Regions from separate parts of the Sporosarcina sp. FSL K6-1508 genome, predicted to be linked through region 1. Evidence: riboswitches for the same ligand, from Rfam matches in the RefSeq annotation. Region 1 holds a riboswitch; each other region holds the start of a gene.
What was found. Region 1 has a riboswitch for S-adenosylmethionine ahead of metA (homoserine O-acetyltransferase MetA). Riboswitches for the same ligand answer to the same signal wherever they lie in the genome.
Positions count from the first base shown of each region.

Region 2: it holds a riboswitch for S-adenosylmethionine, as region 1 does, so the genes downstream of both, MKZ11_RS09655 (methionine ABC transporter ATP-binding protein) here and metA (homoserine O-acetyltransferase MetA) in region 1, are expected to answer to the same signal.
Region 3: it holds a riboswitch for S-adenosylmethionine, as region 1 does, so the genes downstream of both, MKZ11_RS02460 (O-acetylhomoserine aminocarboxypropyltransferase/cysteine synthase family protein) here and metA (homoserine O-acetyltransferase MetA) in region 1, are expected to answer to the same signal.

Region 1 is NZ_JBBOXF010000001.1:2,216,356-2,219,632, forward strand. It holds gene MKZ11_RS11125 (protein phosphatase 2C domain-containing protein) at 1-539, shown strand, start outside; gene MKZ11_RS11130 (hypothetical protein) at 840-1,019, opposite strand; SAM riboswitch class I at 1,157-1,263, shown strand; gene metA (homoserine O-acetyltransferase MetA) at 1,366-2,274, shown strand; gene MKZ11_RS11140 (hypothetical protein) at 2,336-3,088, shown strand.
Region 2 is NZ_JBBOXF010000001.1:1,926,097-1,929,373, forward strand. It holds gene gcvH (glycine cleavage system protein GcvH) at 1-156, shown strand, start outside; gene MKZ11_RS09645 (toprim domain-containing protein) at 426-767, shown strand; gene MKZ11_RS09650 (thioredoxin family protein) at 782-1,081, shown strand; SAM riboswitch class I at 1,136-1,241, shown strand; gene MKZ11_RS09655 (methionine ABC transporter ATP-binding protein) at 1,721-2,746, shown strand; gene MKZ11_RS09660 (methionine ABC transporter permease) at 2,739-3,277, shown strand, end outside.
Region 3 is NZ_JBBOXF010000001.1:565,187-568,463, reverse strand. It holds gene MKZ11_RS02470 (aspartate aminotransferase family protein) at 1-180, shown strand, start outside; gene MKZ11_RS02465 (glycerol-3-phosphate acyltransferase) at 241-867, opposite strand; SAM riboswitch class I at 1,011-1,126, shown strand; gene MKZ11_RS02460 (O-acetylhomoserine aminocarboxypropyltransferase/cysteine synthase family protein) at 1,252-2,541, shown strand; gene MKZ11_RS02455 (alpha/beta fold hydrolase) at 2,546-3,277, shown strand, end outside.

The DNA of each region.
Region 1 (3,277 bases):
AAATGAAAGGTCCTCCAGAATTTAAACGTTTGGAAGGGAAGTTACTTGGGATTTTTCAATCTGAACAATTTTTGAATAAATGCAGATGTGTCACGGGAGAAACGGCTTGTCTTATCGTCGTTAGGAAAGATAATTACGTATGGTGGTTTTCGGTTGGAGATTGCTTAGTATATGTATTGCATCCGGAATTAATTGCTCTTAACCAATTCCAACTCAACCAAAGGCAATTCTTCGAGTGGATTGGCCAAGTGAATACGTTTGAGCAAGAAGTACCATGCTACACGTCAGGGACAAGGGAATTAAGAAAAGGGAACAACCTCATTTTCCTTACGACTGATGGTTTGGTTGAAAGCCCAGGGGAACCTTTTTTGGATCCGACAAATCTTGTTGTTGCACTGAATGAAAAAGAACTTGATGTAAGTATTTCGCAGTTGTTGATGGAAATCGAAAGACAGAATGTACGAGACAGTACAACAATTATTGCATGGAATGTGGAAGTAGCAAAGCAAGGCAGCATCCCGAGCGATTATAGGGAATGAGGAACAAAGTACACGGGTAATCAGTTTAAAGAATTAGGAAAACTAACAGGATTTTACTGTAGTCAAACAACTGGACAAGATATCATCAAACGATAATTGCAGAAAAGAAAATGATGAATGGCATGTAGATCACTTCCAAAATACACTACCACAATTTTACCGAGGACCTGATTTGGTCGGGCAAATGACGGAGGAATTGAAGAAAGCATCTAATTTAGGTTGAATATAAATAATACCTCTCGCTAGTATCATACTAGCGAGAGGTATCAACGCTTTAATTAGCGCTGTTGCCAAGGTTACTCATTTTCTTTTCTTTGCATTTGGATTCATTCGTTCACGTTTTGGTTTTAGGGAACTCAATTCAGCAAACTCGCGGGCCATTTCTGCTTCCATGTCACCAGGTTTTATTTTTTGGTTTTTTGGTGTCTGCGGCAACGAACGCGCATTATTCCCACCAGTTTTGTCGTCATCTCTTCCCATTGTAACAGCTCCTTTCAATTAGTAAGTACTTTGTTAATGTGGCTTTACAGAGAGAATTTATCCGATGAAAATTTTTGCAAAAGAAAAAGACCATTTACAATAATGAGTTAAGTAGTATAATGGAAGTTAATTAAATATTCTTATCAAGAGAAGCTGAGGGAATTGGCCCTGCGAAGCTTCAGCAACCTCTGACATAGTCAGGAAGGTGCTACCTCCAACAAGATTTTTTCTTGAGAGATAAGAACAGAGAGCCCAAGGTTAACCCTCTTTTCTTATCTTACAGAAAAGTGGGTTTTTTATTTTGAAATAAAATCATACATAACAATTTAAAAAGGGAGAGACAAAAATGCCAATCAACATACCGAAACAATTACCGGCAGGGGAACTGTTAAAGAAAGAAAAAATATTCGTGATGGATGAAGAACGTGCAACGTCACAAGATATACGTCCAATGACCATTGCAATTTTGAATTTGATGCCAGAAAAAGAAAGAACTGAGCTACAGCTTCTGCGTTTATTGGGAAATACTCCACTGCAAGTGAATGTTACCTTTCTGAACACAGCAACACATGATTCGAAAAATGTTAGTAAAACACATTTGAATGCTTTTTATACAACATTTGAACATGTGAAGCATCGTCGTTTCGACGGATTGATCATTACAGGTGCCCCGATTGAGCATTTGGAATTTGAGGACGTTAATTACTGGAAAGAAATGACGGAGATTATGGAATGGTCAAAAGAAAATGTAACTTCTGTTTTACATATTTGCTGGGGTGCCCAAGCAGCGCTATATCATCATTATGGAATTGGAAAATTTGAGTTGCCGAAAAAGTGCTCAGGTGTATTTACACATCGACTTTCCGACCCGACGAATAATCTTGCACGTGGCTTTAATGATGAATTCAAAGCACCGCACTCACGCTATACATCCGTTTCGACAGAAGAAATAGAAAATGATCCTCGTCTACACCTGCTAGCAAAATCAGAAGATGCTGGAGCTTTCATCGTCATCTCTAAAGATAGTAAACATATTATGATTACAGGGCATTTGGAATACGATGCGGATACACTTGCAGAAGAGTATGCGCGTGATCTGAAAAAAGGAGTATCTGTTGATATCCCAGAAAATTATTTTCCGAATGATGATTCATCCAAAGAGCCACTGAATACATGGCGTTCTCACACGCATTTGCTCTTTTCTAACTGGCTGAATTATTATGTATACCAAGAAACGCCTTATGAATGGGAATAACTGCTCAATGACCCTTTTGTGGTAGACAGCATAAGCTACTACGACAAGGGGGTTAAGAGAGATGGGGTTGTTTATTAACAAAAATGGGCACCCGGATGTTTTTAAAACTGATGCAGAGTCTTTGGGGAAGAATCAAGAACATTTTAAAATAGATCCAATAGCAGAATGGATGAAAGAACAAAGGGAAGCGAATCACTCAGTCAGTCATCAGTTCAATATCATGGAAATGTTACTAAAGCAGCAAAAAAGCACACAATCCAATCAATTGAAATCAATTCGTAATCGTTTAAACGAAATCAAAGAAAGTGATTTTCGGCATGAGCAATTTGAGAAAGATGTCATGAAGTCATTAGCAAAAGTAGAAACAAAAAATAGAATGCTGCATCGTACATTGACTCATGAGCAAATTCTAAATCGAGAATTCGTAGCGAAAGTAAACGACGTCAGCCAGTCGAATCAGGAAATAGCAGATCGTTTCGAAACGTTGACTTCTTCCTATGAAGAAATTTCAGCTAAAATAAATGAACAATTAGACTATCAAAAGGTATTGTCAAAACAATTATTGGAGCAAGAGGAACTTCAAAAAGATGTATCCAGCAGGTTGGACAAACAAGAAGGATTATTAGAAAAAGTAATTAGACAACTGGATTATCTCCGCTCGGTTCTATACGAGCGAACCAACTTTTTATCAGAAAGGATAGAAGGCAGTTTTAGCATGACATCGTCTTATATATCTAAATTACTGACCGGGTCAGATCAAGTTTCCTTTATGTTGAATCAAAAGCAGGAAGAAAAAGAGAAGAACGTTGATTGATGAAAATAATGCTAAATATACGATTTTCAATAAGCAGATCCCACGTACTAATCATGTACGTGGGATCTGCTTAACTGTTTTTGAGCTGAAGGGTAAAAGTCTTAGACGTAAGTGATGGCTTACACTTAGGCACATATCCACGCAACTTGAATAGAATGTAAAGGATAACATGATAATCGAATTGGAGGA
Region 2 (3,277 bases), 290 kb from region 1:
ATTGAAGTGAACGAGGGACTTGAAGACAGCCCTGAATTCGTCAACGAATCACCGTATGAAAATGCATGGATGATTGTCGTTGAACCTTCTAATGCTTCTGAGCTGGATGAACTTATGTCAGCTGAAGCGTATGAAAAAATGACAGTTGGAGAATAATTGAAATTTATTCAGCAGAAGTTCAAACCCTTGCTGAATAGGGGAACTCAGACTAAAATCGCCGCGTCCTGCGGCAACGTCTGAGTAACCAACGTCCTGTTGGCCCTAAGCCTCCGGCGGATGCCACAGATTTTGAAAGGAGTGAATTGAGCAAGCTCAATTCAAAATCTGGGCGCAAATACGCCGAGGCGTATTTGATTTAACTGAGCGCCGGAATAATTCCGGCGTTTTTTGCATCTTACTAGTGTATTAGCAAAGGGGGAACTCTTTTGTCGGATGAAAAAGTCATCATAGTAGAGGGCGGTTCGGATAGAAAACGTTTAGTGCGCATACTTGCTGATCCTGTCGAAATTATTTGTACGAACGGTACAGTTAGCCCTTACCGGCTTGAAGAGTTACTTGCACCCTACGAAGAACAGGAACTATACGTCTTTGTCGATGCGGATGAAGATGGCGAGAAGACCCGTATTTTATTTAAGAGAGATTTCCCGGCAGCAATCCATCTATATACAGAAAAGGTATACCGAGAAGTGGAGACAACTCCGTATAAAGTGCTAGCCAAAATACTTCAAGAGGCGGATTTCAAAATCCGGCCTGAATATCTACTTTAAAGGATGTAGGATCAATGGAGACATGGACACGCGAACAGTGGGAGATAGCCTTAAAAGAGTCTCCGGTAGCAGCGTTTTATTTATATACACCGATGTGCGGCACATGTGCGGTTGCATCTAAAATGATGGAGATCATCACTGTAATGAGACCAGAAATACCAATCGGGAAAGCAGATTTGAATTACGTCCAAAATATTGCAATTGACTATGAAATTGAAAGTGTTCCTTGCCTTCTAATACAGAAGGAGGGCGTATTAACCCATAAAATCTATGCCTTTCAGTCGGTTCCGTATCTGCTTGAAAAGATTGATTGACAAACAATATGCTAATTTGATATAATTCGATTTAACATTCAACTGAATAGGTCGCTCTTATTAAGAGAGGTGGAGGGATAGTGCCCTGCGAAGCCCGGCAACCGTCACGAAAGTGAAATGGTGCCAAATCACACAAAGTGCATACTTTGAGAGATGAGAGATCGGACAAACGTTTATTTTATGATAGCGTAAAGCCTTTCTGCCCGTCTGCAGGAAGGCTTTTTTGTATTCTAATGAAATGTAGCCTTATTGTCACTAAGCGGTGAACTACCGGATAGTTATTGAGCGTAGGCGCCTTACAAGGGGTAGCCGAAGCCATAAGACTGACGGCGAAGCTGTCTGGCTTATGGGAAGCCACTGAAAAAGTTCTTTTTTCAGTAAGAACTAGTTGATTGTAGTGGAGAGCGGCGACTCCAGCGGGAACAGCACGAGCTGAAGACCCCGCAGGAACGCAGTGACGAGGAGGCTGAAGCCGTGCCCGCGGAAAGCGTCCGCTCGGAACGGAAATCAACGGGATTGAAGGAAATCGTACTTTTTCAGTACCCTCGCTTATGGCGGGAGGCATCCCCGAGCGCCGAAGCGGATTTGAAGGAATTCTAAATTCCAATTTATATAGATAAATACTCAGAGGTGAAATAGATGATTCATTTAACAGAAATCAATAAACGGTTCGGTGTAGGACCAGCCAGTATTTCAGCGGTCGAAAATGTCTCACTTGAAATTGCCGATGGCGAAATTTTTGGCATAATCGGATACAGCGGAGCAGGAAAAAGTACATTAATTCGCCTGTTGAACGGGCTTGAAAAGCCGACATCAGGTAGTGTGAAAATAGGTGGTTTAGAAATATCCGCAATCAGAGGAAAAGAACTAAGAGAAGCGCGTCAAAAAGTAAGTATGATTTTCCAACATTTCAACTTGTTATGGTCGCGGACAGTGAAGGACAATATTGCTTTTCCACTTGAAATCGCGGGCGTACGAAAAGCTACGCGAGACAAGAAAGTGGCAGAACTGATTGAACTGGTTGGATTAAGTGGTCGGGAAAACGCATATCCATCTGAATTGTCTGGAGGACAGAAGCAACGTGTCGGCATCGCCCGGGCGCTTGCAAACGATCCGGAAGTACTTCTCTGTGATGAAGCGACTTCAGCCCTTGATCCGGAAACGACGGATTCGATACTTGATCTTCTGACGGGCATTAATGAAAGACTTGGGCTGACGATTGTCCTTATCACACACGAAATGCATGTTATTCGCAAAATTTGCCACAGAGTCGCGGTAATGGAAGCAGGGAAGGTTGTCGAGATGGGGAATGTGCTCGATGTGTTCCAATCGCCGAAAGAGTCTATTACGAAGCGTTTTGTCTCTCAAGTAACTGAGCCAGCTGAAGCGAAGCAGGCAATGGCGCATATTAAGGAAGAATTCCCTACCGGTACGCTTATCAAGCTCTTATTTGTAGGTGACCGGACAGAGCAACCTGTGCTCGCAAGTCTTATCCGGAAATTCAGTGTCGACGTGAATATCGTGCAAGGGAACATTTCCCATACGCATGGTGGGGCATACGGCACACTCATACTTCAGCTCCTTGGAGATTCCACAATTATTGAGGAAGCAATTCATTATCTCAATGAAAATGATGTTCAGACGGAGGTGATCGGTAATGATTGAAAACCTTTTTCCGAATGTTGACTGGGCTAAGATGTGGGAAGCGACAGTGGAAACACTCTATATGACAGCAATCTCTACATTGTTCACATTAGTTATTGGACTAGCACTCGGGATTTTACTCTTCCTATCAAGTCCCGGTCAACTGTGGTCGAATAAGTTTGTAAATATGATTTCAGGGGCATTCGTCAATGTCTTTAGGTCAATCCCGTTTATCATATTAATCATTTTGCTTATTCCGTTTACGAAATTTCTTCTTGGCACAATCCGCGGACCGGATGCTGCGATGCCGGCACTAATAATTGGGGCGGCTCCGTTTTATGCAAGAATGGTGCTGATTGCCTTACAGGAAATTGATAAAGGTGTAATTGAAGCTTCGAAGTCAATGGGAGCAAAAACGAGAACGATTATTTTTAAAGTTCTTTTACCCGAATCGATGCCTGCACTTATTTCGGGAATTACCGTAACAGCGATTGCACTCGTCGGGTACACCGCTATGGCGGGGATTATTGGCGCAGGCGGTCTTGGGACACT
Region 3 (3,277 bases), 1.7 Mb from region 1:
GCCCGTGTCGCGAAGATTATTGGAGAATGTAAGGCGAATGGCCTTATCATCGGGAGAAACGGTGATACAGTTGCAGGCTTTAATAATATTCTAGCGCTGAGCCCGCCTCTGTCTTGTACCGATGAAGATGTAGACTTCATTATTACAATCATAAAAAAAGTATTTAAAGAAAACGAATGAACCAAGGTTAACTCTTTTAAAATAAAAACTGAGGAGTTCCTAATAGGAGTCCTCAGTTTTTTATTTTTTCTTTTTAAACACCGCTGAAATGCGCTTCTCACTACGCTCTTTCATCCGCTGGAAATTCTCTATATGTTTCCAAATGGCGGTGAAAAATAACAAAGCTGCTATCACAACTGGCCAGTATCCGTCTGCCCATACCGCCATCGCTATAAGTGTCGCATAAAGCATGAGCACACCAAAGACGAGGAAATCTGTAACCAGTGCAACGATAACAAACAGTAAGAATCCAATAAGTCCAATTTTCCAGTCGATGGCAAGTAGTACGCCAATCACTGTCGCAGTTCCTTTTCCACCGTTGAAATTCATATAAAACGGGAAATTGTGTCCGATCACAGCTGCAGCACCTGCGAGGAATAAAAGTAAAGCTATAATGTCTCCTGGAAGTTCCGCGTTTTCTGCGAAGTATTGCACAAATAGGACAGCTACTGCACCTTTTCCAATGTCGATAGCTGCAACAAGTGCACCAAATTTCTTTCCAAGAACTATGGTCGCATTTGAAGCACCGGCATTTTTCACACCGGTTTCTTTCAGATTAATGCCCGAAATTTTCTGTGCAACGCCCGATCCATGCAGGCAACCGATAGAATAGCCAAAGATCAGCACACCTACAATCCATAACCACATACTCATTCCTCCAAAATAACGATAGATTCATTATAACATTCGAGGTAAACACAAGGTTCAGAAATATTATTCAATAAACGCTTGACATAGTATTGGAACATCTACTATACTATGTCACAAGATGGAAAACTGAATATCACAAACTCTTATCAAGAGCGGCGGAGGGAATAGGCCCTGCGATGCCCGGCAACCAGCAAGCGACCAACTTGCAAAGGTGCTACTTCCTACAGATTCGTGTGAACGGTCTGAAAGATAAGGGGAGGAATAAGCGAAAGCGTAACCCTCTTCTTAAGCGAAGGGGGTTATTTTTTATTCCGAAAATACCCCCAACGCCTCCGCACATCACAATCACATCCATCTAAAAAAACTCTGGAGGTAATGACGATGACAAAACTTCAACCCGAAACACTTCTTCTGCATGGCGGACAAAAACCGGACCCTGTAACAGGTTCACGCGCAGTTCCAATTCACAGAACCTCATCTTTCGTATTCCGGGATACAGAACATGCTCAAAAATTATTTGCATTGCAAGAAGCAGGCAATATCTATACGCGAATCACAAATCCAACCGTTGCAGTTTTTGAAGAGCGTATTGCACTTCTTGAAGGCGGCACGGCGGCAGTTGCATTCTCATCCGGCATGGCGGCAATCGCATTCTCCATCTTGAACGTTGCAGGTGCAGGCGATGAAATTGTTGCAGCAAGCAACTTGTACGGCGGTACGTATAATCTATTCGCCGCCACACTTCCACGTTACGGCATCAATGTGAAATTCGTCGATGCAACAGATCCTGAAAACTTCCGCACAGCAATTACAGATAAAACAAAAGCAATATTCGCAGAAACAATCGGTAACCCAAGTCTTCATGTCTTGGATATTGAAGCGGTTGCGGACATTGCGCATGAACAAGGTGTTCCACTTCTCATAGATAGTACGTTTGCATCGCCTTATGGTTCGAATCCGATTGAGTTTGGTGCAGATGTGGTCATTCACTCTGCTACAAAATGGATTGGTGGACACGGTACAACGATTGGTGGAGTAGCTGTTGATGCGGGTACATTCGATTGGACACAAGGAAGGTTCCCGGGCTTCACTGAGCCGGATGCGTCATACCATGGTCTTCGTTACGGAATTGATACAGCAGGCGCGGCCTTTGCCACTAAACTGCGCGTTCAACTATTGCGTGACTTTGGGCCTTGCTTAGACCCGGACAGTGCATTCAACTTCCTTCAAGGACTTGAGACACTGCATCTGCGTGTGACGAGACATAATGAAAATGCCATCAAAGTAGCAGAGTTTCTGAAACAACACCCGTCTGTTGAATGGGTAACATACACTGGCAATGAAGATCATCCATCTTATGACCTTGCGAAAAAGTACTTGAAAAACGGCTTCGGTTCCATTATTGTATTTGGTATAAAAGGTGGACGTGAAGCTGGTCGAAACGTAATAGATAACGTCAAAATATGGTCGCATGTTGCGAACGTCGGAGATGCAAAATCACTGATTATACATCCTGCTTCAACGACGCATCAGCAGCTTGGACCAGAGGACTTGGAAAAGTCAGGCGTGACTGAAGAATTAATCAGGCTATCGGTTGGTCTTGAATCAGTGGAAGATATCATTGCAGACCTTGCACAAGCGATTGAACTAGCGGTACCAGTAACAGTGTGATTTTTTGGCGACAAGAAAGGGCGTGACAATCGTGGAGACGGGAATAGTGGAAATCGGGCATCTGGTATTGGAATCTGGCATCATCTTGGTAAATGTACAGCTTGCTTATGAAAGAACGGGTAGGCTAGATGCACCCCATGTACTTGTTTGTCATGCCTTGACAGGAAGTCACGCGACAGTTGGAACGGATGAATGCCCGGGCTGGTGGAGTGGTCTTGTCGGCCAAGGAAAAAGTATCGATACAAATGAATTTTCTGTCATCTCTTTTAATGCTCTTGGCGGAAGCGACGGATCGACAGGACCTTTGTCAGTTAATCCGACTACAGGAGAACTGTATAGAAACTTGTTTCCCGAAGTGACAATCCGTGATATGGTGCATGCCGAACGGAAAGCGTTGACGGTACTGGGCGTCAACCGATTGCGGGCGATCATTGGCGGTTCGCTCGGTGGAATGCGTGTACTTGAATGGGGAATTTTATATCCGGAAGATATGGATATTCTTTTTCCGATGGCAACGACACCGCAATCGACTAACATTGGCAGCATGCTATATCCGTTTGAAAATGGCAGAAGCGACATGGAGAGTTTTTATCCTTTAATTCGAGCCATGAATACACATGATATTGGTCGTGGACGGGGAGGCATTGAAATAGCTTCCCGCCGTATAAGCGCAAAAATGGTGGCATTTGCGTTTACAGACGACCCCATATATCCGACGGGAGAGATTCGGACATTT